DNA from 2 places in the Peribacillus sp. Bi134 genome. Region 1 is predicted to be linked to the other one. Evidence: riboswitches for the same ligand, from Rfam matches in the RefSeq annotation. Region 1 holds a riboswitch; the other holds the start of a gene.
What was found. A riboswitch is a leader RNA that binds a small molecule or an ion and turns the genes downstream of it on or off. The one in region 1 is predicted to bind S-adenosylmethionine.

Region 1 (15,513 bases):
TTATGAATGAGGGTACTGCTTTTTTATATGGAAGAGGCAGGGGGATTTTGCTTTTTACCGTTTATAGGTAAGTTGAAGGGTGGGCTTCTGGTAATTTAGAGGGATAAAGAATGGTTCGCTCACCTCTAGAAAAAACATATTTTCTCGAATATGGAAATGACATCTCTGTATCGGTTTATTAAAAACATTACAGTTCCAGTTGTTTCTGTTTTAAAATTGTAAGAGTGGTGACATGTTGTTACCATATTGTTTTGCTAAAATAACATTTTAAGGTTTTGTAAATGATTTTTTAACTAAAGGAACCTATAGATTGAATGTTAGGTCTACTAGAAGGCTTATAGAATCAGTGATTATCCTTTAATTGAAAATATGAAATATATCGGGGGAATAAAGATGGACGAACGTCTGATCGGAAAAAAATATTATGAAACGATGATTGAGGATACAAGGAAGCACCCCATTCAAGCTTTGGGTGAAATGTTTCTCGTGGAACAAAAAAAGGAAAGATCCGATTTAACCGCAATTAGATTTGCTCAAGGAGAGGTATATTTCCAGCACCATGACTATGAAGCAGCCATTTTTAAATGGGAAAACATAGAAGGGGAACTTGGTTCATGGGCGAAGAAAAACATCGCTGATGCGTATTTTGAATTGGAAATGTATTCAACCTCAGAGGATATCTATAAATCCGTCGATACGGATGAAGCTGTCTTGAAAACAGAAGTTCTTTTGCAGCTGTTTTCCCTGTACATAGTGGAATCGAGAAATGATTTGGCTTCCAAAGTCGTGAAAGAAGCAGTCGAGTTTCAACCGGACTACCCGAATGTCACGGAAATTGCACGTGCCTTTTTTGAAGAACAAAAGGATTGGAACAGTGCGGTGGTATTAGCGGCGAATGAAAGTATCCGTACAGAGTCAATGGGCTGGTTCGATGTGCTGAAAACGTATATCCAGCAGGGTGTTGCCCAATCGATGGAGCCGGATTATTTCTCAACTGTCCTTGGTTCGTTATACACACTCGACCAGGAACGTTTCGAGAAAATGACGGTTGCCCTTTGGAAAAATTATAAATATACGGATTCTTATTTCGAATGGTTAAGAGTGATTAATAATTTGATAGATACCATCGAATTGAACCATGCGGATGTATGGGATGAGCTTTCCGTCTATTACAGGGATGCATATGCAGGTCTGTTAGAAGGAACGCATCTAATCAAAGAATTAAGTCCTGTCGTGCCAAGGTTGCTGGAAAACTGGCTCAAAATCGCAGACGGGGAGCTTTCGCTGTTTGCGGCGGCGTCCACGTTGTCCTGGAATGAAATCTTCCCGGATACGGTCAATGCGCTGGTCATTCAGGATGCAGAGAGCCTGCTTTCGAAATCGCCTAAATTGGGAGGCGGACTGGAAGCGGGAGAGAAACTGTTCAATTCCATTATCCAGTGGGCTGAAGATAATGATTTAAGGGTTGGCAATAAGCTTAAATGGATGGTGGAGGGGCTTAAGGATACCAGGAATTTCAATCTCCTTCTTGCAGGAAGTACAGGAAATGGCAAGACATCCTTTATTCAGTCAATCGTTGGCGAGAGCATTGCTGCTGAGGACCATTCTTCCCTAGTCAGTGTCAAAGATGGGGATGATTTGGAAATCCTTGAAATTACCGATACAGATAGCAAAGTTGTCGAGGAGCTAACTGATTTGGATGAAACACGCCGTCAGCGCGGGACTATTGTCGATGTGACAATCATCAGTGACTACCTAAGAAATAATCATCTGCGGTTATTGGATACACCGGGGTTCAATGGGGAACAAAGCGTGGAATCCGATTTCCAAGGCTATTTACATGGCAGTGATGGCCTGATGTTCGTTCTTGACGCCCGGGCTCCTTTCACCGGCAGCGAAAGGGATCTGTTATTGGAAATTCAAATGATGGCTCCGAAACTGCCGATCCATTTCCTATTAAATAAAATGGATACGATATACAGTGATCAGGTCGCAGTCCGGATGGAAGACGAAACATGGGATAAAGTGAATGCATATTTCCCGAATGCGAAAGTGTTCGCTTTCTCCAAACATTATGACAGCAGGCAGCAATTGAAGGACCTTTCAGCCTTCCTTCAATCGAATTATCAAGATGATAATTGGAAGGAAAGAAGATCTGAAAAAATCCTGGCATTCATTCGTAAAACTTTATCTTATCTATTAGAAAAACGGGCAGCCAATGAGCGGAAATGCGAGCATTCCATCTCTTGGAATGAGCAGATGGAAGTCAAACTGAATGGAGCGGTCAATCAACTGGCTGATCTGGAAAAAGAAAAAAGTGAAAATATCATAAGGTCGTATCGTTCGCTTAAGGACGAAGTGAAAAGTCAGCTTTATTCAAAAATTCCTGAATTACTGAGGGATTGCTCTAAATCGTTAACGGAAAGCAGTGATTTCAGTCAGGTCCATGTACAGTTAAACCAGGAAATGAATGAGCGGATTCAAAACTTCATTTCTGACAAGATCATGCCTCAATATTACCGTTCTCTTCAAGACTGGATTGCCAGTTCCCAAATGGAGTTCTCACAAAGCCAGCAGTTCATGGATGAGATGAGTGCCGGATTCAATGAATTATACAAAGAAGAACGGATTACACTGGCAGGTGACTTCAGAGTATTGGATGACTGGCGCCGTGATGCCGACCGGATGACAAGCAGTATCCGCATCGAAAACGTTAATATCCTTTTGCGCAGGACTCCATCTCAATTACTGCTTAAAGGGGCAGGGAAGCTGTTTGGGGCGATACCGCAAAATAAAGCCAATATGTACAATCGTTATAAGAAATACCTGGAAAGTGAAGATTACCTGGATGTTGCGGAAATGATCACGGAGCGTTTCCTTACCCAATTTGGATTGTTTGAAAAATCTTTGGATCGTGACATCTCCCTTTTCTATCGCGGTTCATTTGCATTACTTCAAAAAACGATAGAGCAAACGCAGACTGAAATAAAAGACTACCAGGCTGCATTGGAGCATATGAAACAAAATCCGGAAGTTTACCGTGACCCTATCACTTTGTTCGAAGTGAAATTAAGGCAGTTGGAGCGGCTTGAAAAGATTGAGAAAAAGCGTCTAGCCCAGCTTCAAAGAAAATAAAAAATAACGGGGAACATTTCAAATATTCAAAAATCTATTGACTTTACGACTATATCCCTATAAAGTGATAATTACGAAAACGTAACACGATATATCTCTTATCAAGAGTGGCGGAGGGACTGGCCCTAAGATGCCCAGCAACCGTTCCATTAGGAATTGGTGCTAAATCCTGCAAAACAGAAATGTTTTGACAGATAAGAGAGGGACAAGTCTGCAAAACAGCCGATTAAACCTCTCTATATTAGAGAGGTTTTTATTTTGGGATTTACACCAACTTAACTGATGAGACTAATAAGAAAAAATGGAGGGAAACAAGATGAAAAGGTCTATTAAAGGTATATTCATTTCAGCCATCGCTTCGGCTTTGCTTTTAACGGGGTGCTCTACAGGTCAGAGTTCCACAGAGTCGAAGAAAGAAGAAAAAGTATCATTTGAAAATGTTCCGGAAAGATTCGCTGATGGAGATGGAGCCAGAATCAAAGTGATCCGTAAAATTGGCGGTGATGATCATACGGCCCAATACCTGGCAGGGGCGAAGGAAGAAGGAGAAGCACTGGGGTTTCAAGTGGATACGTACACAGCCAATGGTGATACGGCTAAATTCCATGATGCGATAGCGCAGGCTTTGGAGGAAGATTATGACGGCTATATCATTTCACATGGTGATGATGCAGCAACTGTGAATGACGTTCAAAAGTTGGTTGATGCAGGTAAAAGCGTTGTCACATTCGATTCAATAAGCGATCTATCTAAAATAGAAGGCGTGACATTAACTTCACAAGATGATGAAGAGTTGGCAACACTGGCTTTTGATAAGCTGATAAAAGAACAGAAAGGTAAAGCGGCAATTGCATACCTTTGGGTGGACGGTTTTCCTCCAATGGTAAGAAGAAATGCAGTCTATCAGGAAAAATTAAAAGAAAATCCTGGGATCAAAGAAGTCGAAAGATTCGGAGTGGCATCTGCTGATACATCGGTTCAGACACAAAATGCTGTAGCCGCAATGCTGAATAAATACCCTAAAGGTAAATTGGATGCCATTTTCGCAACATGGGATGCCTTTGCTATCGGTGCAGCCCGGGCGATTAAAGAGGCGGGCCGCGATGAAGTGAAGATATATGGAATAGATGTCTCGAATGCAGATCTCCAGGAAATCCAATCGGCTGATAGCTCATGGTCCTACACGGCAGCAGTAGATCCCAAGTTGATCGGTGCAGTGAATATGAGGATATTGGCTAAAAAATTAGCGGGCGAAGAAACGCCGCAAACCTATGACTTGGAGGCTTCACTTATTTCACAAAAGCAAATCCAAGCGTCTAAAGAAGCAGTGAACATGGCAAATCTGTCTGGTATTGTCGATGGCTGGGGTGTATCGACGGAATTTGAAGAAGATTGGATGAAAGTTTTGAAAGATCATTATAAAAATTAAAAAGAGACACTCTCTTTCAAGTAGAAGGGAGTGTCTGTTCAATAAGGGGGAATGGACATGGGCACGCAACTAGAAATGAAGAAGATTTCGATTGAATTTCCGGGGGTGAAGGCGCTGAGTGATGTTGATTTTTCCGTAAAATCGGGGACAGCCCACGCATTGGTCGGTGCAAACGGAGCAGGGAAATCGACGTTAATGAAAGTTTTATCGGGAGCCCATGTTCATTATTCAGGTGACATTTATATTGATGGGGTGAAGAGGGATATCCGCTCGCCAAAAGCGGCTCAAGAACAAGGCATTCAAATTGTTTATCAGGAAGTGGATACCGCCCTCATCCCTTATTTAACGGTTGGGGAAAATGTAATGTTGAATGATATGGTCCAAAACATGGGAAAAAAACAGATGGTCCAATGGAAAGAGCTGCATAACCAAGCGGCTTCTATTCTTGAAGATATGAAAATTCGTGTCCCTTCGAAAAAGCTGGTAAGAGACCTTACCTTGGCTGAAAAACAGATGGTCCTGATAGCAAGAGCCGTTTCGACAGAATGCAAATTCCTGATTCTCGACGAGCCAACTGCTCCGTTAAGTCATACGGAGACGACAGAACTTTTTCGAATTGTAAATGAATTAAAGCAAAAAGGCGTGGGAATCATTTTCATTTCACATCGTCTGACCGAAATTTTTGAAATCTGTGAGGAAATTACAATCATGAGGAATGGGGAGCGTGTCACAAGTCGAAAGAAGGAAGATATAACCCGTACCGAAGTCGTAGAGAACATGCTTGGAAAAACCATGGATGAACAGTTTCCTGAAGTGAATGCTTCGATTGGCGACGTTATTCTGGAAGTGAACGGATTGTCAGATGCAGAGAAAGTTAAAAATGTCAGTTTGAATATTAAAGCAGGCGAGATAATCGGCTTGGCAGGGTTGGTCGGGGCTGGGAAAACGGAGCTGTGTAAAACCCTTTTCGGCCATACGTCCATCACAGCGGGGGAAGTCATCCTGAATGGTCGAAAGCTTTCCTTGAAATCACCGCACGAAGCAGTAAAAAGCGGTCTGGCACTTGTACCTGAGGAACGCAGGAAAGAAGGGGTCCTTGTTCAGGAATCAGTCTCGGCGAACTTGACGGCAGCCAGTCTTGGCAAATTCTCCAAGACATTCAGCTTCGTGAATCGCAAGGCGGAAAAGGAAAGAGCGAAGGAAATGATCGCAAGCCTCGGCATTAAAACTCCTTCAGGGGATGTGAATGTCGAAAACCTTTCAGGTGGCAATCAGCAAAAAGTTGCCATCGGGAAATGGCTTATGGCCGATGCGGATGTATACATATTCGATGAACCAACGAAAGGGGTCGATGTTGGAGCCAAGAAGGATATATTCGAATTGATTGCAGAGCTTGCAAGGAATGGGAAGGCGATCATTTATGCATCATCCGAGCTTTCCGAAATCATTGGCATTACCAACCGGACATATGTGTTATATGACGGGAGCACTGTCATCGAATTAGAAACAAGTAAAACGAATGAAGAAGAACTACTATTCTATTCAACGGGAGGAAAATAGAATGAGCATACCCAATCCTGTTACACAGACAGCGAAAGTGAAGAAAAAGGTGGAACTATTCGACTTTTTCTATAAATACGGCACAATATTGACGATTATCATTCTGATTGGAATTTTTGCCGTATCCAATCCATCTTTCATTCAAACTACGAATCTGGTCAACATCCTGCGTTCCATTTCAATCGTGACCATCATTGCGATCGGCATTACGATATCCCTGACCGTGGATGGCTTCGACCTTTCCGTCGGCTCCGTCGCATCATTGGCCAATGCCATCGTCATCTCGATGTTTGTCTGGTTTTCACAGGATACATTAATTGCCATATTAGCTGCGATCGGTGCCTCACTTGTCGTAGGCGCCTTGAATTCATTCATGATCGTTAAATTGAGAATTCCCGACATGCTGATGACTTTGGCTACCATGTTCATTATCCAGGGAATTGCCCTTACCTATACAAAAGGGGCCACGGTTTCGCAAAATATGGTCATGCCAGACGGGACGTTCGCAACAGGACTGATCAGCCCGTTTTTCGCCAAAATTGGCCAGGTACCGTGGATAATCCTGATCATGGCCGTCATTGTGATAGCGACCCATATCTTTTTGACTTATACGAAGCACGGTCGTTATATGTACATTATTGGGGGAAATAAGGAAGCGGCGAGACTTTCCGGGATATCGGTCAATAAATACAAAATCCTTGCCTATCTGCTTTCGGCTCTATTTGCTGCAATCGGGGGGATTGTCCTTGCTTCAAGGGTCATGACATCGGAAATCAATTCAGGGTCACCCTATTTAATGGATGCCGTCGCGGCTGCCTTCATTGGTTCCTCCGTTTTAGGAGCGGGAAAACCGAATGCCTTTGGAACCTTTGTCGGAGCAGTCCTGATCGGAATCCTACAAAATGGGCTGATCATGATGTCCGTTCCGTATTATGCGATGGATATCGTCAAAGGAACAGTGCTGGCCCTTGCTCTCGCTGTAACTTATTACAAACAAAAACACTAAAATGAATCCGTTACGTTAATATGACTATATGATAAGTCTGCATGTGGATGAAATGTGAGACTGTAACTCGTGGTGAGTTTTAACTATAAGATGATAGGGGAAGAGGGTTCTTTTTAACCCTCTTTCCACACTAATCTCCCATATTCAAATTTTAAAAAAGTAAAAACACTCACTATATTTTGTTTTTATAAATGACTTTGTTCACATCGTGTCTTACTGTTTTGTGACCTTCTTTAATTCCTTTCCCCATGGCGATAAGCATAACATCTAAATACCTATCAGAAATTTTTAAAGCTGACTTTAATTGTTCGGAATCATACCCGGACATTGTAATGGTTTCAAGACCTGCCTCGTTCGCCAATAAAACTAACGACATTGACGCCAGGCTTGCGTCTCTTATTAATTCAGCCTTTAAATCTTCTTTTGATTTATTTAGATAATAATTGATTGCCGCGTTTGTTAGATAATCTCTTACTGATGCGTCAAAATAACCTTTTTGAAACTCATCCTCATGTATCATTATGATATTTTCTTTTTCAAATGCTTGATAATCACCTAGTATAACAATCAGTACTGAGGCTTCAATTACCTGTTGCTGATTAAAAGCAATGGGCAGTAACAAATTCTTTAAATATGGTTCATCTATAACCAGGTATCGTGTTGCTTGAATATTGTTTCCGTTAGGCGATTTACTAGCTCCTTCAATAAATGTCGCCAACGTTTCGGGACTAATTTTATAATCGGGATCGTACTGCCTTACGGAACGTCTTTTTTCTATGATCTCCCTTACACTCATCGTGTTCACTCCCAATGTTATATTTGCTTCATAATCAGAGTATAATGGACCCATGATGTAGAAGAAAATAACGCACAATAAAGTGGCATAGCCACCTTTATGTGCCTATTCAGGAGGAATGAGGAATGAAGAGTTTAAATACTGGAATAAATATTTTCATGAATACTGTAGGAGGAAAGTGGAAATGCTTAATCCTCTTTTTTCTGAGTCAAAAACCAATGAGGACAAAAGAGTTTTATATTCTAATACCGGCCATTACCCAGAAAGTTTTGACCGACCAATTAAAGCAGTTGGAAAGAGATGGGCTTGTCCGAAGAGAAGTATATAAAGTAGTACCACCAAAAGTAGAATACAGTTTAACTGAGTTGGGTCAATCCTTTGTACCTGTATTAAATACAATGTGTGAATGGGGCACTACATATGCAGTTGAACAAAATCTCGAAAGACAAGAACAAATTTGTCGCCATCATAAATAGTAAGAGCTGCATCAACTAGGAGTATGGCTTTTTTTTTGACAAGTTCAGTGATGCAAGCAGAATTTATTCAACTATCAGTATAATTGTCAGAAATACAAAATGTCTTGAAGATGACTTTTGGCAGTCACTCTAGAGATTGTAATAAACTAACAGGTGCTTTACTTTAAAGTAGTTGCTTTTCCCCACTCTTTTTCTTAAAATGTAACGGTTAGTTGCATAAGATTTTTTTTGCTTTATAATTAGTACCAGGTGTTAATATCAAGTTATAAAATGATGCAATTCATACACACGAGGTGGCTATTCTATGTTCAAATCCAAAGCACGTATTACTGCGATAGGTTCGTATGTTCCTGAAAAAAGGTTAACAAATAAAGACTTGGAAAAAATGGTTGAAACCAATGATGAATGGATTGTTAAACGTACTGGTATTAAAGAACGAAGAATTGCACATGAAGAAGAGTTTACTAGTGATATAGGTTATAAAGCTGTAAAGGATTTAATTGAACGGTATGATAAATCTGTCGAAGATGTTGATATGATCATTGTCTGTACCTTTACACCTGATTTCAACACTCCAAGTGTAGCATCTTTAGTCCAAGCAAAGCTAGGTATTAAGAATACTGGAGCTATTGATTTAAACGCTGCCTGTGCAGGATTTACTTATGGGCTGCATGTAGCTAATGGATTAGTAACATCTGGTTTAAACAAGAAAGTTCTTGTTATTGGAGCTGATACTTTATCTAAACTTATGGACTATGAAGATCGAGCCACTTGTATTTTATTTGGAGATGGCGGAGGAGCAGTTCTTGTAGAATATGATGAAAAACAGCCAAGTTTTATTTCTTCACATTTGTATTCTGAGGGAGAAGGCGGAAAACATTTATATAGTACAAACCTATCGACACGAATAAATGGTGAAGACTTAAATAATAGTGGCAACCTTGTACAAAATGGACGTGAGGTTTATAAATGGGCTGTCACGACCGTTCCAAAAGGAATGCAAACTGTGATGAAAAATGCCGAATATCAATTGAATGATGTTGATTGGTTCGTACCGCATAGTGCAAATTTAAGAATGATTGAGTCAATATGTGATAGAAGTGGCTTTCCAATTGAGCGTACTTTATATAGCTTAGTGGAGTATGGAAATACTTCTTCAGCGACAATTCCATTAGCTTTAGAAATAGGATTAAAAGAAGGGAAGCTCAGTGGTGGTGAGAAGGTTTTATTATATGGTTTCGGCGGTGGATTAGCTCAAGCTGGATTGCTTATCAATTGGACCTTATAACGCTTTTTTCTACAACTAATAACGAGTTTGTACCAAAAGAAGGCCTCTCATCGGGGGCCTTCTTAAAGTATGATTCTTTGAAAAAGTTTCATTCAAACTTAAATGAAGAGTCAGGATAATTCAACTGGGCCCTTATTTGTATTTAGACAACTAGAGGTATACCACATCATCCTCTAAAAAAAAACAGAACCTTTGAACTGAAGTGAACCCAAATGGTTAGGCACTTTATTTAAACAGCCTTGAAGGCATGAACCCGGTAATCTACCGGGCTCATGCCTTTTTATTTTATATTTGGTCAAAAAAACTGCACCTCCATTTTGGGTGCAGTTCATTTACGGTTCTCTATTATCTTACTTAACATTCTCTTCGGAAGCGTTTGTTTTCTCTAATGAACCAATCTTTTGTTTGTTTATTGCATTTTCAGCGGTATTCAACTTTTTTCTCATTGGGAAGTAATACAAAACAGCTGGGACAACTAACCCAATAATCCAAGCGATATCTGCTCCTTCAAAAGCCTTGGCTATCGGTCCTACATAGAATGATGTGTTTATAAAAGGGATTTCCGCCAAGATTGATACAGGGAATGCCATACAAGTAATCCAATTTATTTTGCCATATTGACCGTTCACATCAAAAATATCTTTTACATTGTAATGGCCATGTCGCAGCAAATAATAATCAACAAGGTTGATGGATGTCCAGGGAATTAAAAAATAACTAATGAAAAAGATGAAATTCAAGAAAAAGGATAGGAAATTACTCTGACCTAGTAAGCACAAAACGGTACCTGCTACTGTTACACAGAATATCATTCCTATTCGTACTTTCGGTGTGACCTTTAATTTAATAAACGGTTCAATTGTTGTTATGGTTGCCATGAATGCTCCATATAGGTTAAAGACATTTATAGCAAGCTGTCCAAAGATGATTATAAAGAACATGATTATAGCAAAATTTCCAAACAGGCTGGCCAAGTTACCGCCAGAGTGATCAAGGAAGTTAGGTATCGCTATGGTTAAGGTTGCGCCTAATGTCATCATCCATATAGTCCCGATGACTGTGCCAGCGTAACTATACCAAAATGTATGGGCCGTGGGTGTGGTTATCGGTAGATAGCGAGAATAGTCTGCAACGTAGGGGGCATATGCCAATTGCCATGTAGCAACCATACTCACTGCCAGCAAAAACACTGGTATATCCAAATTCCCAATGGCCCAACTGCCTGCCGGAACTTGCAATTGGAAAACTATATATGTAGCTACAATATAAATACAAAGAGACGCCCAGGATAATAATTTTTGCATTTTATGAATTAAGTTATAGCCATAAATGGTGGCCACGAAACAAAGTACATTTAAAAGTATTATGCTCCATGTTTGGTCGATCTTTGTTAAACTGCTTAAGGTTTGTGCTGCAAGCAAACCGCTGCTGGCAAAGAAGCCTAAATAGACAAACATAACGAGAAACAAGGGGAAGATGGCTCCGATTACACCAAATTGAGCCCGGCTTTGGATCATTTGCGGAATTCCGAGTTGAGGTCCTTGAGCTGAATGGGAGGCCATGAAAATGGCGCCTAATAAGGTACCGACAATAATTGCAGCCAGACTCCAAAATAAATTAAGACCTAATGTAATGGGCAATGCCCCGGTCACAAGGGTGGTAATATGCATATTTGCCCCAAACCAAATTGGAAATAAATCACGGGCCTTGCCATGGCGTTCATCTGCCGGAATATATTCTATACTGCGAGTTTCAACTTTCATCAATTTACCCCCTATCAAATTCGGTATACTACCATGTACCATGCAAGCTTATTTTATAGAATCACTATAATTGTAAGCGTATACAGATGTCAATATTTTCAGAAAAAATAATTTTTAGGTAACTATCATAAAATATCCGTTCATTCAACTAGTGAATTTCAATAAATCAGATTGATCATTAGACTGAATGATTGGAAATATTAAACTCTAGTTTGAAAATTGTGGAACAACACGTCTTCCAATAAAAAATAAAAATTTTATATTTTTTGAATTGACAGTCTATTTTTCATGACCTATAATTGCACTTATCAAGAGCTTGCATGGTACATGGTACAAACTTTTAAAAAGGAGGGGCTTTTCATTACAGCTATCTTAACGTTGGGGATTACTGCTCAGGTTACGAACGCTATACGCGAATCCATAGTAACTGGAGATTATGAACCAGGACAAAAATTATCGGAAACTGTTTTATCTGAATATTACAAAGTTAGTAGAACCCCTATCAGGGAAGCATTTAAACAGCTAGAAAGAGAAGGGTTAGTCGAGATCATTCCAAGGGTTGGAACATGTGTGACCAAACCAACTGAAAAGGAACTGGATGAGTTATTTACTTTAAAGGAAGTAATGGAAGGGCTCGCAGCGGGGCTGCTTGCAGAAAGCGGGAGTGCTGAAGACATTAATAACCTTAAGCAAGCAGTGTCTGACATGGAGGTTGCTATACAAACCTCGGATAAAAAGCTATATGTCGAGGCTAATGATGTTTTTCATTCAGTCATCCAAGAAGGCGCCAATAACTCTAAATTAAGTTACATGCTAAATTTGCTGCTCAATCAAATACCTTATAGACAGTATGTCTTTTTAACCATTGAAGATCCGAATCGCCGTGAGAGATCACTAAAGGAACATCAGGCGGTCTTGATTGCTATAGAGAAAGGCAATCGGGAGGAAGCGGAGAAGGCCATGCGAGAGCATGTAAAAGCAAGTGGAATGCAACTTAAAATGGACATAGCAAAGAAACTTGGTCAAAAAAAGTGATATGAGGGGGAATGAGTACTATGAAATTTGGAATCTTTGCAAACCTTGCAGGACAGGGAAGACATGATGAATATTATAAAGTGCTGGACGAAGCACGTGAGCAAGCTATTTATTGTGATGAAAATGGTTATGATTCGATTTGGTATACCGAGCACCACTTTGGTCATGAAGGAAATGAATTGATTTCTAACCCGATCTTAATGGGGGCTGATATTGCTGCACGTACAAAGAACATTCGAATTGGACAAGCTGCGAATGTCGCCACTTTCTGGCATCCGCTGCGTTTGGCGGAAGACATAGCAATGCTTGATCAGTTAAGCAAAGGACGTGTGGAAGTTGGTCTGGCACGTGGATTATACGGACGGGAAGCGGCTAATTTAAACACTTTGGCTGATCCGGCAAATCAAGAACAAAACCGTGCACTGTTTGAGGAAACACTGGAAATTTTAAAAAAGGCTTGGTCAAACCGTTTCTTTTCACATCAAGGTGACATCTATCAATTTCCTCCTAAAGGTTTAAAGTGGAGTCACCCTATGAGCCCATCAACACCGGAGTTTATGGATATGGAGAAAGGAGAAATTGATAAGATTTCCCTTATGCCTAGACCTTACCAGCAATCACTTCCTCTGTGGCAGGTAATTGATTCACCGCGTTCTATTGAATTGGCCGCGGAGAACGATATACAAGGAATGTTTTGGATGCCGACCGTCAAAGAATTAAAAGGCCGTTTTGAACTGTACCGTGAAAGGGCTTCCAAATCCAAAGGCTATGAAGTGCCACTTGGTCAGGGTATTGCTTTGGTACGTGATGTATATGTAGCGGAAACGATGGAACAGGCTCGTCAAGATGCGGCAGAAGCAGTATTGAACAATTATCGCTGGATTTGTCACTGGAGAGGACTTAGCAACCTTATGGATCCGGGCGAAACAGTAAAAGAAGGGCAGGAATTGAACTATGAATTCTTACACCCAAGAAATTTATTGTTTGGTACACCTGACTATGTAGCAGAGAAAATTCAGGAATTGAAGGAAGAACTGAATTTGGAAACATTACTGCTTTGGGTGAACCATAATGGTTTGCCACATGAAAAAATGATGAAAAGTTTAAAATTGTTCACGGAAGAAGTAATGCCAAGATTCACAAAAACTAAATTGGGGGTAATGTAAATGTTAGATATTCGTAAAGTGTATACAGCTATAGAAGAAACACGTATTGAGGGCGGTAAAAAAGTAGAGAATCCCATCAAGATGATAACAACTATGGCGGTTATCAAAAACCCATGGGCTGGAAGAGGATATGTTGATAATTTAAAACCGGAAATTGATGAATTTGCACCGCAAATTGGCGAACTATTAGTTGCTGAACTATTTAAGCACATTGATTCCGCTGATGACGTCGAAGCATTCGGCAAGGCAGCTGTCGTGGGTGTTGATGGGGAGGTTGAGCATGCATCAGCTTTTATCCACACTTTGAAATTCGGTAACAAATTCAGGGACGCCGTGAAAGGAACGAGTATCTTAAGCTTTACTAATAAGCGTGGTGGCGCTGGATCTGCGGTGCTCATACCGATGGTACATAAGACAGATGAGTCTGAACGCTCTCATTTCATTACATTTGAAGCTTCTATACCTGATGCACCTAGGGCCGATGAGATCGTTGTTGCCATTGGGGCTTCTACAGGAGGACGTCCTCATCCGAGAACAGGAAACAGGCATCAAGATATGGTTGAAATGGGGCTGGTTTAATGCCAACTACATTGCATGGAAAAGATTCGCTTCATTATGAAGAGAAAGGGATGGGGCAATCGCTTATCTTTATTCATGGTGTTGGTCTTGATCTTACGATGTGGAAAAAACAAGTTGAAGATTTGTCGAAACATTTCCGTGTTATCACATATGACATGGTTGGGCACGGAGGATCTGAGCATCCTCCGGGTCCTTATTCCCTTTCACAGTTTGTTGAGCAGTTAGCAGAACTAATGAATCACTTACGGATTGAAGGAAGTCATATTATTGGTTTCTCCATGGGTGGTATGGTCGCTCAGGCATTTGCATTAAAATATCCGGATAAAGTGAAAACGCTAACAATTATGAACGCAGTGGCCAATCGGACGAAGGAACAGAGGAAAGCCGTTTTAAAAAGAGTGGAAGAAGTGAAAATAACGGGCCCTTTGGCAACAATTGAACCGGCCATTAAACGATGGTTTAATATTGAATTCTTGAATTCAAAGGAAGAAACTGTAAGTGAAATTCGGGAAAGACTTCAGACAAACGATGCTGCTTCATATTTAGCGGCCTATACACTTTTTGCAACTGCGGATGAAGAGTTGTGGCCGCAGATCCACCAGATTAATATACCGACCCAAATTATAACAGGGGAGCATGATGTAGGTTCAAATCCCGAAATGGCAAGACAAATGCATGAAAAGATTGTGGATTCAGAATTAATGATAGTACCAAATATGAGGCATATGCTGCCGATAGAAGGAGCCAAAATAGTGAACGAAGCTATTAGGTCGTTTATTGAAAGACAAAAGCAAAGGGGTGACTCGATGTGAAAGAGCTGAAGAAATATCAGATGTATATAAACGGGGAATGGATAGAATCATCAAGTGGTGAATATTTCGATAGTTATAACCCTGCAACCGAAGAAGCTTGGTGTCAAGTCGCTAAAGGGAATGCTGAAGATGTAAATCATGCCGTTCAATCTGCGCATAATGCATTCCTGCATTCGGGATGGACCAATATGACATTCACGGAGCGGGGGCGTCTGGTTAGAAAGCTTGGAGAGCTGATTGCTGATCACTCTGAAGAGCTTGCGAAAGTCGAATCACTGGATAATGGGAAATTAATACGCGAAATGCGCGGTCAGGTAAAATATTTACCTGAATTTTTCTATTACTATGCGGGTCTAGCAGATAAAATCCATGGTCAAACCTTACCAATTGATAAAAAAGATATGTTCGCTTTTACATCCAAAGAGCCGCTGGGGGTAGTAGCCGCCATTACTCCTTGGAATTCCCCTC
Region 2 (15,513 bases), on a different contig from region 1:
GCTTGTTAGACAAAAAAATTGATGTCTACAGGTCTATTTAGCTATGACTTGTAGGCATTTTTGTGTTTCGTCTAGTTTTTTGCTACAGCTGGGTAACATAAACTTATAAATTAACTATGGTGGTGAAATCTTGATGTTATCTTCTATAAAGAGGTTCTTGATTGGGAGACCTTTAAAGTCAAATGCACTTGGTGAACAAAAGCTTAACAAAACAAAGGCTTTGGCGATATTATCTTCTGATGCTTTGTCTTCGGTTGCATATGGGCCGGAGCAAATATTGATCGTCCTGATCACGGTCGGTGCTGCAGCATTCTGGTATTCCATCCCTATCGCGATCGGAGTATTGATCCTCTTAACTGCTTTGATTTTGTCTTATAGACAAATCATTTTCGCTTATCCGCATGGCGGGGGGGCCTATGTGGTTTCAAAAAACAATTTAGGAGTCAATCCAGGGTTGATAGCTGGAGGATCTTTATTGGTAGATTATATATTAACTGTGGCTGTAAGTGTCTCTGCAGGTACGGATGCAATCACGTCCGCTTTTCCTGGCCTGCATTCCTATAATGTCGTCATTGCCATCATATTCGTGATTCTACTTACAATCCTGAACCTTCGGGGGGTTACGGAGTCAGCCTCTGTTTTGGCCTATCCGGTGTACCTATTCGTTTTAGCCTTGTTCATCTTGATCGGTGTTGGAATTTACAAGATTTTAACAGGAGGAGTTTCACCTGAATTGCACACATCAATCGGGACTCCGGTAGCGGGCATCAGTTTATTTATACTGCTAAGAGCATTTGCATCAGGAAGCTCCGCCTTGACAGGAGTAGAAGCAATTTCCAATGCAATCCCGAACTTTAAAGATCCAGCCCCGAATAATGCTGCGAAAACTTTAATAGCGATGGGTTCATTGCTAGCTGTATTATTTTCGGGAATCGTATTTTTAGCCTATTATTTAAGCATTGTTCCCAGCGCAGAGGTAACGGTCGTCTCCCAGATTGCTGAAGAGATCTTTGGACGGAATTTCATGTATTTCTTCATTCAAGGTACGACTGCCCTGATCTTGATACTTGCGGCCAATACTGGCTATTCGGCTTTCCCTCTGCTTGCGGTAAATCTTGCGAAGGATAAATTCATACCAAGGGCGTTTACGATCAGAGGGGACCGATTAGGGTATTCCAATGGAATCATCATACTGGGACTTGCATCCATCATCTTGATTGTCGCATTTGAAGGACATACTGAAAATCTCATTCCGCTTTATGCGGTAGGGGTATTCATTCCATTTACGTTGTCCCAGACTGGCATGATCGTTAAATGGGTTCGCGAAAAGCCAAAAGGCTGGATGATGAAATTAACCATAAATTCAATTGGTGCCATAATTAGCTTTATCGTCACGATGATATTCTTTTTAACCAAATTTACTCAGGTTTGGCCTGTTTTGATTTTTTTACCTATCATCATTTTAATTTTTCATCGGATTAAAAAGCATTATGAAGCAGTTGGTGACCAACTAAGGATTACAACATGCGAGCCGATCTTACCAATTGAAGGAAATATCATTATCGTACCTGTGGCAGGTATAACTCATGTGGTTGAGAACTCTTTAAATTATGCAAAATCGCTCTCAGCAAATCAGGTCATTGCCGTTTATGTTGCTTTTGAAAGAGAAGATGAAAAGAAATTCGGAGAAAAGTGGAAAAAGTGGCAGCCGGATGTCAGGCTCGTTACACTGAATTCTTATTATAGAAGTATCATTCAGCCACTAACTAAATTTGTGGATACAGTTGAACATAAGGCGAGTGAATCCAATTATAAAGTTACGGTGGTCATCCCCCAATTCATTCCGAAGAAGGGCTGGCACAATATACTTCATAATCAATCAAGTTTACTGATTCGCGCCTACTTACTTTATAAAAGAAATGTGGTTGTTACGACAGTGCCATATCATTTGAAGAAATAAGTTCCATATCTATAACTGGAAGCAAACCTGCATAAGGTTTGCTTTTTTTATAATCTTATAAAAAAAGACAGCAGTACAGCTGTCTTTTCTCCAACTAAACGCTCCCGATTTATTAGCATCGGAAGCTTTCTTTGTGTTGAACACTATTTTCGCAAAAACACTTCATAAAATTACCAAGGGTCAATTCAAATAAAGCGAACATATTAAAAAGAAGACAAAATGAAATTTATTAGCTTTGAACTTACATATATGGGGGTTGAATATGGATATATTATTAGCTCTCTTGCCGGCACTATTCTGGGGAAGCATCGTTTTATTTAATGTGAAACTCGGGGGTGGGCCATATAGTCAAACACTGGGTACAACCATTGGCGCATTGATTTTTTCAATAGGTGTTTATATTTTTGCCGATATTAAGTTGTCATTTCTCGTGTTTGGAGTCGGGGTTGTCTCCGGATTGTTTTGGGCCGTTGGACAAGCTAATCAGCTTAAGAGCATTGATTTAATGGGAGTATCCAAAACGATGCCGATATCTACTGGAATGCAGCTCATTTCAACGACTTTATTCGGGGTCATCGTTTTTAACGAATGGTCCACAATGAAAGCGATCATTTTAGGCGTCTTGGCATTAGTTTTCATTATTATAGGAATCGTCTTGACCTCACTGGAGGATAAAGAATCAAAAGAGGGCAAATCGGGAAACTTGAAGAAAGGAATTGTTATTCTCCTCATCTCGACATTCGGTTATTTGGTTTATGTGGTCGTGGCCCGTCTTTTCGATGTTGATGGATGGTCAGCATTGTTCCCTCAAGCGATAGGGATGGTGATAGGCGGTCTGTTATTGACTTTTAAACATAAACCGTTTAATAAATATACGATTCGCAATATCATTCCGGGATTGATATGGGCTGCAGGGAATATGTTTTTATTCATATCCCAGCCCCGTGTGGGAGTGGCCACTAGTTTTTCCCTTTCGCAAATGGGCATTGTCATCTCAACTCTCGGCGGGATCATCATTTTACGTGAAAAGAAAACGAAACGCCAACTAATTGGAATCATAATCGGAATTATCTTGATCATCATTGCTGGGATTATGCTCGGGATGGCAAAAAGTTAATTGGAGGGTGATTAAATGTATACAGATTTAGAAGGTAAGGTCGTTGTTATAACCGGTTCATCCACTGGTTTAGGGAAAGCGATGGCCATTCGCTTTGCCAAGGAAAAGGCAAAGGTCGTGGTTAATTATCGCACTAAATCAGAGGAAGCAGATAGTGTAATGGAGGAAATCAAAACAAATGGCGGGGAAGCAATTGCAGTAAAAGGCGATGTCACCGTTGAAGAAGATGTGATTAATCTTGTTCAATCAGCGATAAAGAATTTCGGGAAACTCGATATATTCATCAATAATGCAGGAATTGAAAATCCGGTTCCGTCTCACGAGATGCCGTTAAGCGACTGGAATAGGGTAATCAATACCAACTTAACGGGAAATTTCTTGGGCTGCCGTGAAGCTATCAAGTATTTTGTCGAGAACGACATTAAAGGGAATGTTATAAACATGTCCAGTGTACATGAGATGATTCCCTGGCCTTTATTCGTTCACTATGCTGCAAGCAAGGGCGGGGTGAAGCTGCTTACGGAGACACTGGCACTTGAATATGCACCAAAGGGAATCCGTGTGAACAGCATTGGTCCTGGAGCCATCGCCACGCCAATTAATGCCGACAAGCTTGAAGATCCCGAAAAGAAAAAGGATCTTGAAAGCATGATTCCGATGGGGTATATCGGAAAGCCTGAAGAAATTGCTGCGGTTGCTGCATGGCTGGCATCTTCAGAGTCCAGTTATGTAACGGGCATCACTCTATTCGCTGACGGAGGAATGACGAAATACCCTGCATTCCAGGCGGGAAGAGGATGAATTTTGTTTAATGATGCAAAAAGACTCCCAGCAGGCTCAAACCTACTGGGAGTCTTTTTTTATCATTAACGAGTATGATGATTATACCAGCTAATGAAATTATCGACGACCGTATCGATAAACTGGACAGTCGACTCATGTGTAAGCCTGCCTTCGTTATCGATTTTGTCATGCACTGCACCAACATATACTTCATTCCCTGGAAGGAGTGGGGAGGCGATGCCTATTGCGAATAAGATTTCACGCAAATGCAATTGAGCTTTAACCGTTCCTAATTGCCCCATTGAAGCACCCATGATCCATGATGGTTTGCCGATCAAGACTTTATCGACACGTGATAACCAATCGATTGCATTGCCCAATACACCTGGAATCGTACCGTTGTATTCAGGAGTTACCCACAAAACTGCATCTGCTTCGGCCACTTTGCTTTTAAATTCTTTTACAACTGATGGAGGGTCATTTTCAATATCTTGATCATAAAAAGGTAAATCCCGAATGTTCAATATTTCGAGATCGAACCGATCTTGATATCTAGATTGAATATATTTGGCAAGCTTAAGGTTGTAAGACTCTTTACGGATACTTCCCACTATTGCAACAACTTTCATCTTCAATACCTCCAATGATTTTTATAATGGATAATCATGTAAATGTATTCCACTTACCTATTATAATTGGAATGTAAATGAAAGGGAAAAAGGATGCTTGGAAAAAAGTTGAGTTAGAGCTTAATAAACAAATTCCTCTCGAACATTCATTCACTTAGGGTTACCCTGCAAAGTTAGACTCGAAAATTAAATAGATTTGTTTGTGCCAATCCAATCCCCATTACTAGAACTCACCAAACAATATTGCATTTGTTTTTAATTTAATATTATGGCCATTCCTATAGGGATTAAGGAAAAATCCTTTCAGAGAAAATGAAATAAGACGCTTGAAAAAGTAAATAATGAAATATCATGAAGACCGTAAGTGAAATGAGTTTTTTTGCTTGAAAACTATTTTACTAAAATGATAGGAGAGGATGAAGTTGATCTTTCGTACCATTGATACGAACAAAGATAAAGATATTATCATTAAATTCAGGAAAGATTCCTTTGTTGTAAGTTTTGGATCTGAGGCAGGTTTTGGAGATGAAAATACATATCTGCAACGAATGGAAGAAAGGGTCCGTAAATTCCCGGGGGGGCAGGTGATCATTGAAAAGGACCAAGTACCGATTGGGCAAATGGAACTTCGAATTCGGGCGTATGAAGGAACTGAGATCGGCTATGTAGATCTATTTTATCTTATTCCCGGATACCGCAGTAAAGGCCTTGGCAAGGAATTGGTTCGCTATGCAGAAAACTTTTTCGGGCGATTTAATGTATCCGAATATCATTTAAGGGTTTCTCCGGATAATCAAAGGGCGATTCGCTTATATAAGAATTCAGGCATGATGAAGATAAGGGAAGAAAATGAAATATACCCAGTATGGAGAATGGGCAAATCATTATAGAATATAAAATTTAAACTATATTAATATAATTTAAAAGTGTCAATCACTATACTGTGAAAATATTTTAACCGATGAAAAATATAGTTGACTTTAGAGAAATTAGAATATATAGTGAAGGACATAATTAAATATAACGTTAATTCTTATCAAGAGATGTGGAGGGACTTGGCCCTATGATACCTCGGCAGCGGGTTTTTACTTTTGTAAAAATACTGTGCTAATTCCAACGGACGAAAGTTTGAAAGATAAGAAGGAGCTTTTCTTAGATAATTAATTTAAGAGTTTACTCTTTTTTATATGTCTAAAGAGGCCTCTTCTGTCTGATGACGGAAGAGGCCTCTTTTGTTTATTCAAAATGTATATGGTTATTAGGAAATTTGGTGCAATTACTCATGAGTTTCGCATACTCGTGAGTTTCGAATTTAACCCTATCATTATGAAGCGTTGCAAAGCTCTTCTCTCTGGATAATGAATTCGTACAAATAAACAACATGGGGGGAGATTGGATGATTGAGTTTCAAAATGTTAAAAAGGTATATCAAACAAAGAAACAGACTGTCGAGGCTTTGAAGGGCATTAATTTGACAGTGGAAAAGGGGGATATATTCGGTGTAGTCGGTTATAGCGGGGCCGGGAAGAGTACGTTGATCAGGTTGGTCAATTTGCTTGAACATCCTTCAGATGGTTCGGTGATTGTTGGGGGCAAGGATTTAACCAAATTGAGCGCGAAGGAATTGCGGGCAGAAAAGAAAAAAATCGGGATGATCTTTCAGCATTTCAATTTGCTAAACTCAAAGACCGTTTTTGATAATATCGCCATGCCGCTGATTTTATCGGGAACCCCTGGTAAAGAAATCAAAAAGCGGGTAGGCGAGCTGTTGGAGTTCGTTGGCTTATCGAGCAAAGCAAAGAGTTATCCGGAACAATTATCCGGCGGTCAAAAGCAGCGGATCGGCATTGCGAGAGCATTGGCTACCAATCCATCGATCTTATTGTGTGATGAAGCTACCTCGGCATTGGATCCGCAAACAACGAGTGCTGTTCTGCAGCTCTTAAAGAAAATCAATAAAGAATACAATATTACCATTCTGTTAATCACTCATGAGATGTCTGTCATTCGGGAAATTTGCAATAAGGTAGCGGTCATGGAGGGCGGATGCGTCGTTGAACAAGGTTCGGTTTTCGAAGTTTTTGCGAAGCCGCAAACGGATATTGCAAAAAACTTCGTGAGAACGGTCATACATGACGAAATTCCACAAAGTTTCCTAAAAAGCATAGGGTCCCATATCCCGATTATTTGGAAAATTAACTTTATTGGGACTACTTCGGGTACTCCTTTGCTTTCAACCATCTCGAAGAAATATGATGTTCATTTAAGTGTTTTATCAGCCAATATTTCTGAAATTCAGGAAACGCCTTTCGGGAATTTGATCATCGAAGTGACCGGGAATAAAAATGAGGTGGACAAGGCTTATCAGTATATTAAAGATGAGGGGATTCTCGTCCAGGAGGTGCAGATAAATGGGTAATACGCTTTGGGGAATGGAAATAACGGCAGATCAGCTGTCGACAGCTTTCGGTGACACACTTTATATGGTAGCCATCTCATTGGTATTTTCCGGATTGATTGGTCTTCCGCTTGGTATCCTGCTTGTCATTACAAGAAAGGGCCATATCCTGGAGAATAAATGGGTCTTTAATGTATTGAACCCGATCATCAATATATTGCGGTCGGTTCCTTTCATCATCTTGCTAGTAGCACTTATTCCGTTTACCAGAATGATTGTAGGCAGTGCGATCGGAACGAATGCGGCCATTGTTCCGCTAATCTTTTACGCGGCTCCTTATATCGCCCGGCTTGTGGAGAACTCCCTGTTGGAAGTGGACAAAGGGATCATCGAGGCAGCTCAGGCGATGGGGGCGACGACATGGCAAATCATTTATCGTTTTTTGATTCCTGAGGGACTTAGTTCGTTGATCCTTACATTTACAACAGCGACAATCGGGCTTGTTGGATCTACGGCCATGGCAGGTGCCGTCGGTGCAGGCGGGGTCGGAGATTTAGCTTTGGCTTACGGTTATCAAAGGTTTGATACGATGACGATGATCGTCACAGTGGCGGCGCTCGTGATCATCGTTCAATTACTGCAATCCACCGGGAATTTTGTTTCAAGAAAAATCAGAAGAAGATAAAAATAACAGGAGGTAGGAGAAATGAAGAAAATCTTATTAACGATCATAGTATTGGCATTGGCCATCTTGTCTGCAGCATGCGGGAAAGAAGAAGGTGCATCAGGCGGTTCGGATGATGTGAAAACAGTAAAAGTCGGTGTCAGCAGCGGGGATACAAGAACATGGGAATACATTGTCGACATAGCGAAAGAGGAAGGGCTTAATATTGAACTGGTCACTTTCAATGATTATATCCAACCGAACCTTGCTTTAAGTGAAGGTGAAATTGATGCCAATTCATTCCAAACGGTCGCATACTTCGATGAATTCGTTCAAGACCAAAATCTGAAATTAGAGGCCATCGGGTCGACTGTCATTGCTCCTATGGGCCTTTATTCGAAAAAACATAAAGATCTCAAGGATCTTCCGGATGGCGCTACGATTGCCGTTCCGAATGAAGCAACGAACTTTGGCCGTGCACTGCTTCTTCTTCAGGAAGCTGGATTGATTACATTGAAAGAGGAATTCAATGGATCGGGATCATTGGAAATCATTAAGGAAAATCCGAAAAACTTGAAAATCCAACCTGTTGCTGCCGGCAATACACCGCGTCTATTGGATGATGCCGATGCTTCAGCCATCAATAATAACTTTGCCGTCGAAGCAGGCCTTACTTTAAAAGATTCTTTATTCCATGAGAGTAAAACGGCGAAACCATATATTAATATCATTGCAGTTAAAAAGGGTAATGCCGATCGTCCTGAGCTGCAAAAATTAGTGGAGCTTTATCAATCGAAAAAAGTGGAAGCGTTCATTGAAAAAACGTTTAAAGGAAACACCATTCCTGCATATGTTTCTGTAGATGAATTAGTGAATTACCAGGATGCTTGGACAAAACCAGCTAATGAAAAATAATGATTCAGATTCAAAACGAGTGAAGGAATGCCGGATGGATTCAAGATGCCTATCCGGTTCCTTAAACCAAAAAGGGGAGATAAGAATATGGCGAGAGAATTAGTGCAGAAGCAGCATCAGCAGATCATTGAAGATCACATCGACTTTCATTCCAAATTATATATCGAAACGAGTCAAGCCATTCATGCTAAACCCGAAATTGGGAATCAAGAGTTTTTCGCTTCGGATACCTTAACCGGAATACTTCGAAATGAAGGATTTGAAGTAACCCGCAATATTGCCGGGCATGAAACAGGATTCATCGCCAAAAAAACCTCTTCAAAGAAAGGTCCCACAATTGCATTTTTAGCCGAGTATGATGCATTGCCGGGTTTAGGCCATGCTTGCGGCCATAATATCATCGGCACAACGAGTGTTGCAGCGGGCATTTCCTTGGCTCAAGTGCTGGAGGAAACGGGCGGAGAGGTGATTGTTTTCGGAACACCGGCAGAAGAGGGCGGGCCGAATGGAAGCGCAAAAGGCAGCTTTGTGAAGCACGGTCTATTTGATGGGGTTGATGCGGCAATCCTTATCCATCCTGGCGGGCAAACGCGTGTCACAAGTCCATTTCTGGCAGTCGACCCCCTAGATTTTCATTTTTACGGGAAGTCAGCACATGCAGCAGCTGCACCTGAAGAAGGCGTGAATGCGCTTGACGCGGTGATTCAGCTGTTCAATGGCATTAATGCTTTGCGTCAGCAGCTCCCGACTGAGGTCAAAATCCACGGAATCATCACCAATGGCGGGGAAGCTCCTAACATCATTCCCGAATATGCTTCAGCCAGATTTTACATTAGAGCAACAACATGGAAACTTTGCCAAGAAGTATCCAATAAAATACGTGCTGTTGCCGAAGGGGCAGCACTTGCCACAGGAAGTTCGGTTAAAGTTGAACGTTTCCAAAATGAAGTACTCGATTTTGTCATTAATCCAGTTCTGGATGAACTGTTAAAAGAAGAGCTCTCTCAATTAGGGGAAGCAGTGGGTCCTCGAAAAGAGAGTGGCTTTGGCTCGACGGATGCAGGTAATGTAAGCCATGTAGTGCCGACAGCACATCCTTATATAAAAATTGGCCATGATGAGCTGATTGCCCATACGAATGAATTCCGCGACTGTGCCAAATCTCCTGCTGGAGACAAAGCCATCCTGACCGGAGCAAAAGCGCTTGCACTTACAGGTTATAAACTGATTACGGATAAAGACCTGTTGGATAAAGTGAAAGCAGCATTTCATGAAGCGAAGCAAAAATAAATAAGATGCACGAAAAAAATTGTTGACTGCGGATCACAGAGTTAGTATTATAAAAACAATAATACCGAGTAATTTAATAGGGATTATAGGTTAATTGACCGGAAAACCGGAGACTTTTCTTTCATGTAAAGAGGTGTCTTCGGTTTTTTTGTGAATGGGCAAGTCGAAAGATTATCAAAAGGAGGATTTAGCATGGGGATATTATTACGTAAAGCCATTGAGAAAAAAAGAAACTTCCTGATAAACAAGTTGATTAACAAGGGAATTTATAAAAAGAATGACATCCATCTATTTGAATTAACCTTAACCGATTTAGAGAATGAATATATTAAAATAAGCAAAATTGAAGAGAAGGAATCCGACGATCATTCCCCCTGTCTAAGGATACATTTCATATAATATCAGAATAAAAGGAGAGGGTGAAATGAGGAAGAGTGTGGAAGAAAGGCGGAAGGAATTAATCTTTAAACTTATGATCCATACTGTAAATAAGACTGTGGAACAGCTTATGAAGTTAACCTTAAAAGAATTGGAAACAGAATATAAAAAGGTTCAAAATGAATGTCATCCCCATAGTGATGCGGGTTCGATACAATGGATCAATACAAAACGGCATTAGGTTGAATGTGTAACCTCAATGTTGCATAAAAAATTTCATCATTTTGCTAACGGCAGCCTGGGCTGATTCTGCATGATATTTTGAATTGTAAGGATCACTGAATCCGTGTTTTCCGTTGAATTTATGAACCTCGACATTCGTTCTTTCTAAAACTAAAATTAACTCGTCCACATTAAATGATGGCTCTTCTAGTGGGAAAAATAGCAATGCAGGGCATTGTGGCGCCAAGTCTGCATAATTCCTAATACGTGAACCGTAGTAACCAACTATTCCATCGACACACTCTTCCTCACTGCACAGCCAAGCTACAGTTGCCCCTGCACTGAATCCAAGAATAAAAATCTTTTGGTATACATCTTTTATATCCGATAAAATATGCTTTATCTTATATAAAGCACCCGTGAAGCCAACGTTCTCCATAAAATGTCGATAAGCAGCAGCCTCTTGGGAATAATCAAAAGGCGTCTCGCGGTCTAACAAATTCGGACAGATTACATCAAAGTCATTGTTTGATAATGACTCACAAATACCATGCATATGTTGGTTCAGTCCATATATTTCGTGAATGACAATGACGACAGTATCGGACTTTTTCTGTATGTGCAGCATTTTTTACCTCCTTATGCGAATTTCTTCTATTATAAATACAGTCGTCTCCCTTCAGACGCTATATACGAAGGGGGATAGCACCGTTTTTTAATAAACATGGAAATGAACTAGGTTCTCTTTCAAATGAATGATTAGGTATAGGGAAGTTCTTTTCCTTCTAAACATGCTTTTAAGTTAGCCAAACTAAGTTCATATCCGTTCATGTTAATGGATACTCTAGTGCCTTCGGATTCTGGGAATATTTCAAAAGTGAAAACGAGTTTATCCGAATCCGAAGAATAAGAAAACCTTTCGCAAGGGATTATCTCTTGGATTGTAAAGCTCATTGGGATGCTTTCATTCTCTTTAAGATTGTTATGTGCACTAGGCATTAATACGAAGATTGCCTTCTCTCCAACCTGGAGTTTAGGAATATTCCATTTTGAACCCGGGGCATACCATTTTGAAATGATTTCATCATTCGTGATCGCATTCCAAACCGTTTCTTGGTTTTCATGAATTAGAACAGAGTTCCTATCATTATTCATTTGACTAACCTCCGTATTTTTCTTGGATTATATAGAAAGTTCAGGAAATATACAAGACCCCACCAAGCTTCTTTAACCGGGTGACAATATTGTAAGACGGCAGCTTAAACTGTTAGGAAGAACGATGGCGATATATTTCCTTTCTCTTTAATATGTAAGAAAAAGAGGAAGGTTGGGAATGAAATGGACTTTTTTGAGTCGAATACCAATGTATTCAGAATGATCAATGACTTAGGGAAACAGTACGATTATTTAAACCCTTCTGCCATTTTCATTGCCGAGTACATGGTATTTTTATTAGCTTTGGCAGTCATCTTAATATGGTTCACTCGAAATGAACAGAGTAGGATGATGGTTGTTTGTGGGATGATTACGTTTGTAATAGCTGAAATGATGGGGAAAATGGCAGGGAGATTACATTATAATAATCAGCCATTTGCCGAATTGGCCAATGTTAATCAGTTAATTGAAAAAGCAGTGGATAATTCATTTCCAAGCGACCATACCATCTTGTTTATCTCGTTTTGTGTATCTTTTTGGCTTTTCAAAAGAGGATGGTGGTTGTTATGGATCATGCTGGCTTTCCTTGTTGGCATTTCCCGTATTTGGGTAGGTGTCCACTTTCCGGCGGATGTGCTGGCAGGAGCAATACTGAGCACCATTTCAGGATTGGCGGTTTACCTTGTTGTTCCTAAAATAAGCTTGATTCATAAATTATTAGGGGGATATGAGAGGTATGAAGAAATGGTTCTGTCCCCATTAACTAAATCGAAGGAAAAAAAATCAAAGGATTTGTAAGCGAAAACAGGGTTGCTCAGGCAGCCTTTTTTATAATACAAAAATATCCAAATGGTGATGCTGATGGTAAAATAAAGTAAAAGCAATCCATCTCAATGGGGGACTTAATATTGATTGATATCCAAGAAATCAAAGACATTATCAGGCATCGCTATCCATTTCTTTTAGTTGATAGAGTTTTGGAACTGGAAGAAGGAAAGAGGGCGGTGGCCATTAAAAACGTCACGGCAAATGAAGAGTTTTTTTCTGGTCACTTTCCCGATTACCCAGTGATGCCAGGTGTGTTGATCGTGGAGGCATTAGCACAGGTAAGTGCTGTTGTCATGCTTACAAAAGAAGAAAATAAAGGACGGATCGGGCTTTTGGCCGGGATCGATGGATGCCGTTTTAAAAGGCAAGTAAAACCAGGGGACCAATTACGTTTAGAAGTGGAGATTACTCGCTTGAAAGGTCCTATCGGTAAAGGAACAGGCAGGGCTACTGTCGAGGGGGAAACTGTATGCGAGACAGAGCTCATTTTTGCTTTTGGTGATTGATGGTGATAATGATAAAAAAAGCTTACGGGTATGTGACAAGAATCAATAATGGAGAAACACAGGTATTGGTTTTTCAACATCCCATTAGGGAAGCGGGCATACAGATACCTAAGGGAACGGTGAAGCCTAAAGAAGATGCTTACCAAGCAGTGATTAGGGAAATGAAAGAAGAAACAGGTCTGGAAAATTTTCATGTGGAGAAATTAATAACAGAAGATTTTTGGGAGAACGTCGATGGTGCCATACATAATAGATATTTTTATCAAATAAGTGTATCGAATGTTCCTGATGAATGGGACCATCAGCCGACGGGTGGAGGAGATGAAGCGGGGCTGACATTTCATTTCTTCTGGATTTCATCCGAACATGAAGTGCAACTTATCAAAGGGCATGGAGATTATTTAAACCGGATATTTACTTAACCTGCAGTTTATCACAGCCGGCCAAGATCATTATTGATCTTGGCCGGCTGTTTTTTAATGATCAGGTTTGTTTCTCGGTAATGAAAGTTTTTACGGTTGGCGGTTCATATGTAATGAATTGATCAAGAAGTCCATTAGGTTCAACATCCACCAGCGCCATGGAACGGAATTTTTCATGCAGGAACTGTTCGTCGGACATATGGTTGAATAAAGCGACCAAAGGATCATAATAGTGATTGATATTTAAGAGTCCGCAAGGTTTTTGATGAAGACCAAGCTGAGCCCAAGTGAAAATCTCAAAGAATTCTTCCAATGTTCCTGGCCCGCCTGGCAAGGCCATGAACCCATCTGCAAGCTCAGCCATTTTTGCTTTTCTTTCATGCATGGATTCCACGACGATCAGCTCGGTTAAGTTCTTATGTGCTATTTCCTTTTTTTCTAGGAAATCTGGCATTACGCCAATTACATTTCCGCCTGCTTCCAAGACGGAATCTGCAACTGCACCCATGATCCCTACACTTGAGCCCCCATAGACAAGGGTAATCTTACGTTTTGCCAGTTCCGCACCCAGTTTTTTAGCCTCTTCTACATAGATAGCAGATGCACCTTTGCTCGATCCACAAAATACAGCTAGACTTTTCAAAATATCACATCTCCCATTTAGTAATCTTCCTTTCTTATCATACAAAATTCAAGGGGATTTGTTAAACTTGAATTATCTAACTCACGAGTAAATAGCGCAAACTCACGAGTAAACCAGTGAAACTCACAAGTAAATAGCTCGAACTCACGAGTAAATAGCGCAAATTCACGAGTAAAACAGTGAAATTCATGATTAAACAGCGCAAACTCACATGTAAACAGCACGAACTAACGATAAAGGGGTTCTTAATAAATGTTTAAGTATACAGTCTGTTTTGTAAAGAAGAATAATGAACTTCTCATGCTTAACCGGGAGAAAGCTCCAATTATGGGTGTTTGGAACGGGGTGGGAGGCAAAATCGAGAAAGGTGAAACGCCTGATATAGGTGCACAGCGTGAGGTATTTGAGGAAACTGGGATAGAGGTGGAGCCTTTTTTTTCTAAAGGAACGGTAACCTGGGAGACTCCAGAAGGTGAAGTGGATGGAATATATGTATATTTGTATATGGCGGATGAGGATTTAATATATGAAACACCGAAAAAAACGCGGGAAGGCATTCTTGATTGGAAATCCATTGATTGGATACTTCATCCACTTAATCTCGGAATTGCTGAGATGGTCGCACAGTACTTGCCGGTATTAATGAAAAAAGAAGGAGACTATACATTCACTTACAAAAATGGTCAAATATATAATTCCTGAAATCAACATTACTTAAAAAGGGATACTGCCATTTTGAGCAGTATCCCCTTCAATAAGTTAAAACTCATTCTCGAATATCGTCCCCTTTTTGAATCTTGAATCCTTAAAGGCGAACTTCATCAGAATAATATAGGCGATGCCTGCCACAATAACGCCGATGATCCAGGCAAGCTCGACTTTTATAAAGGCGGCGCCGGCACCGATAAGCATGGCGAGCAGTGCGCATGGATTATATCCTGCAAATGGCCCGTATTCTCTGTACAAATCGGCAACATTCATTTTTTGCTTTCTTAATATATAGTATTCGACTAATAAAATCGAAACGATTGGACCTAAAAAAGCGGAATAAATCAGAATGAATAAACCAAGGCCCTTCGCCGAAGAATCCTGTACAAGCACCCAAGGGAATGAGCAAAAGGCAAGAACTCCGGTTATGATAACGGCAACCTTATATTTCAACTTTGTAAGCAAAGTAATCACATATGTTGGCGGAATAATATTGGCAACCATATTTACCGCAATTGCACCTATGACGATAAATGCTGAAACGCCTACTGTGATATAAGGATTATCCACCACAATGGCAAACGCCTTAACTGGATTGGAAATGCCAGTAGCGGAAGCAAGCATTACACCGATTGTCAGTACGAAGCCGTATGCTAGTAAAATGGGCGAAAAATACAAAAATCCTCGTTTTGCATCACTGATGCCAGACTTAAGCTCTCTTGAATAGTCCCCTGCGCTTAAAAAGATAGCCGCGTAGTTTCCTAAAAACATCATGATGAAAGCAAAGAACGGCAAGCCCCAAGAGCCTTCAGCATGTACCCATTTTTCCGCGATGACCTCGCTATGTGATGTAACAAGAATACCAAATACATAGACTAGCGCCAGCATGATAACA

Region 2: linked by a shared signal. The riboswitch ahead of LQ188_RS21030 (methionine ABC transporter ATP-binding protein) and the one ahead of LQ188_RS19720 (sugar ABC transporter substrate-binding protein) in region 1 are both predicted to bind S-adenosylmethionine.

The regions. Positions count from the first base shown of each region.
Region 1 is NZ_CAKKLN010000008.1:278,999-294,511, reverse strand. It holds gene LQ188_RS19725 (GTPase domain-containing protein) at 394-3,135, shown strand; SAM riboswitch class I at 3,231-3,336, shown strand; gene LQ188_RS19720 (sugar ABC transporter substrate-binding protein) at 3,452-4,564, shown strand; gene LQ188_RS19715 (sugar ABC transporter ATP-binding protein) at 4,622-6,124, shown strand; gene LQ188_RS19710 (ABC transporter permease) at 6,126-7,130, shown strand; gene LQ188_RS19705 (nitroreductase family protein) at 7,303-7,926, opposite strand; gene LQ188_RS19700 (winged helix-turn-helix transcriptional regulator) at 8,052-8,402, shown strand; gene LQ188_RS19695 (ketoacyl-ACP synthase III) at 8,707-9,690, shown strand; gene LQ188_RS19690 (cytosine permease) at 10,041-11,453, opposite strand; gene LQ188_RS19685 (GntR family transcriptional regulator) at 11,781-12,488, shown strand; gene LQ188_RS19680 (LLM class flavin-dependent oxidoreductase) at 12,509-13,654, shown strand; gene LQ188_RS19675 (amino acid synthesis family protein) at 13,655-14,233, shown strand; gene LQ188_RS19670 (alpha/beta fold hydrolase) at 14,233-15,045, shown strand; gene LQ188_RS19665 (aldehyde dehydrogenase) at 15,042-15,513, shown strand, end outside.
Region 2 is NZ_CAKKLN010000009.1:156,026-171,538, forward strand. It holds gene LQ188_RS21005 (APC family permease) at 134-1,960, shown strand; gene LQ188_RS21010 (RhaT/GlcU family sugar-proton symporter) at 2,223-3,077, shown strand; gene LQ188_RS21015 (SDR family oxidoreductase) at 3,093-3,878, shown strand; gene LQ188_RS21020 (NAD(P)H-dependent oxidoreductase) at 3,944-4,489, opposite strand; gene LQ188_RS21025 (GNAT family N-acetyltransferase) at 4,912-5,379, shown strand; SAM riboswitch class I at 5,520-5,631, shown strand; gene LQ188_RS21030 (methionine ABC transporter ATP-binding protein) at 5,886-6,908, shown strand; gene LQ188_RS21035 (methionine ABC transporter permease) at 6,922-7,572, shown strand; gene LQ188_RS21040 (MetQ/NlpA family ABC transporter substrate-binding protein) at 7,594-8,466, shown strand; gene LQ188_RS21045 (M20 family metallopeptidase) at 8,554-9,756, shown strand; gene LQ188_RS21050 (Fur-regulated basic protein FbpA) at 9,949-10,155, shown strand; gene LQ188_RS21055 (Fur-regulated basic protein FbpA) at 10,181-10,375, shown strand; gene LQ188_RS21060 (dienelactone hydrolase family protein) at 10,391-10,984, opposite strand; gene LQ188_RS21065 (SRPBCC domain-containing protein) at 11,116-11,511, opposite strand; gene LQ188_RS21070 (undecaprenyl-diphosphatase) at 11,695-12,309, shown strand; gene fabZ (3-hydroxyacyl-ACP dehydratase FabZ) at 12,420-12,845, shown strand; gene LQ188_RS21080 (NUDIX domain-containing protein) at 12,854-13,267, shown strand; gene LQ188_RS21085 (TIGR00730 family Rossman fold protein) at 13,329-13,910, opposite strand; gene LQ188_RS21090 (8-oxo-dGTP diphosphatase) at 14,163-14,612, shown strand; partial or broken gene LQ188_RS21095 (NCS1 family transporter) at 14,670-15,513, opposite strand, start outside.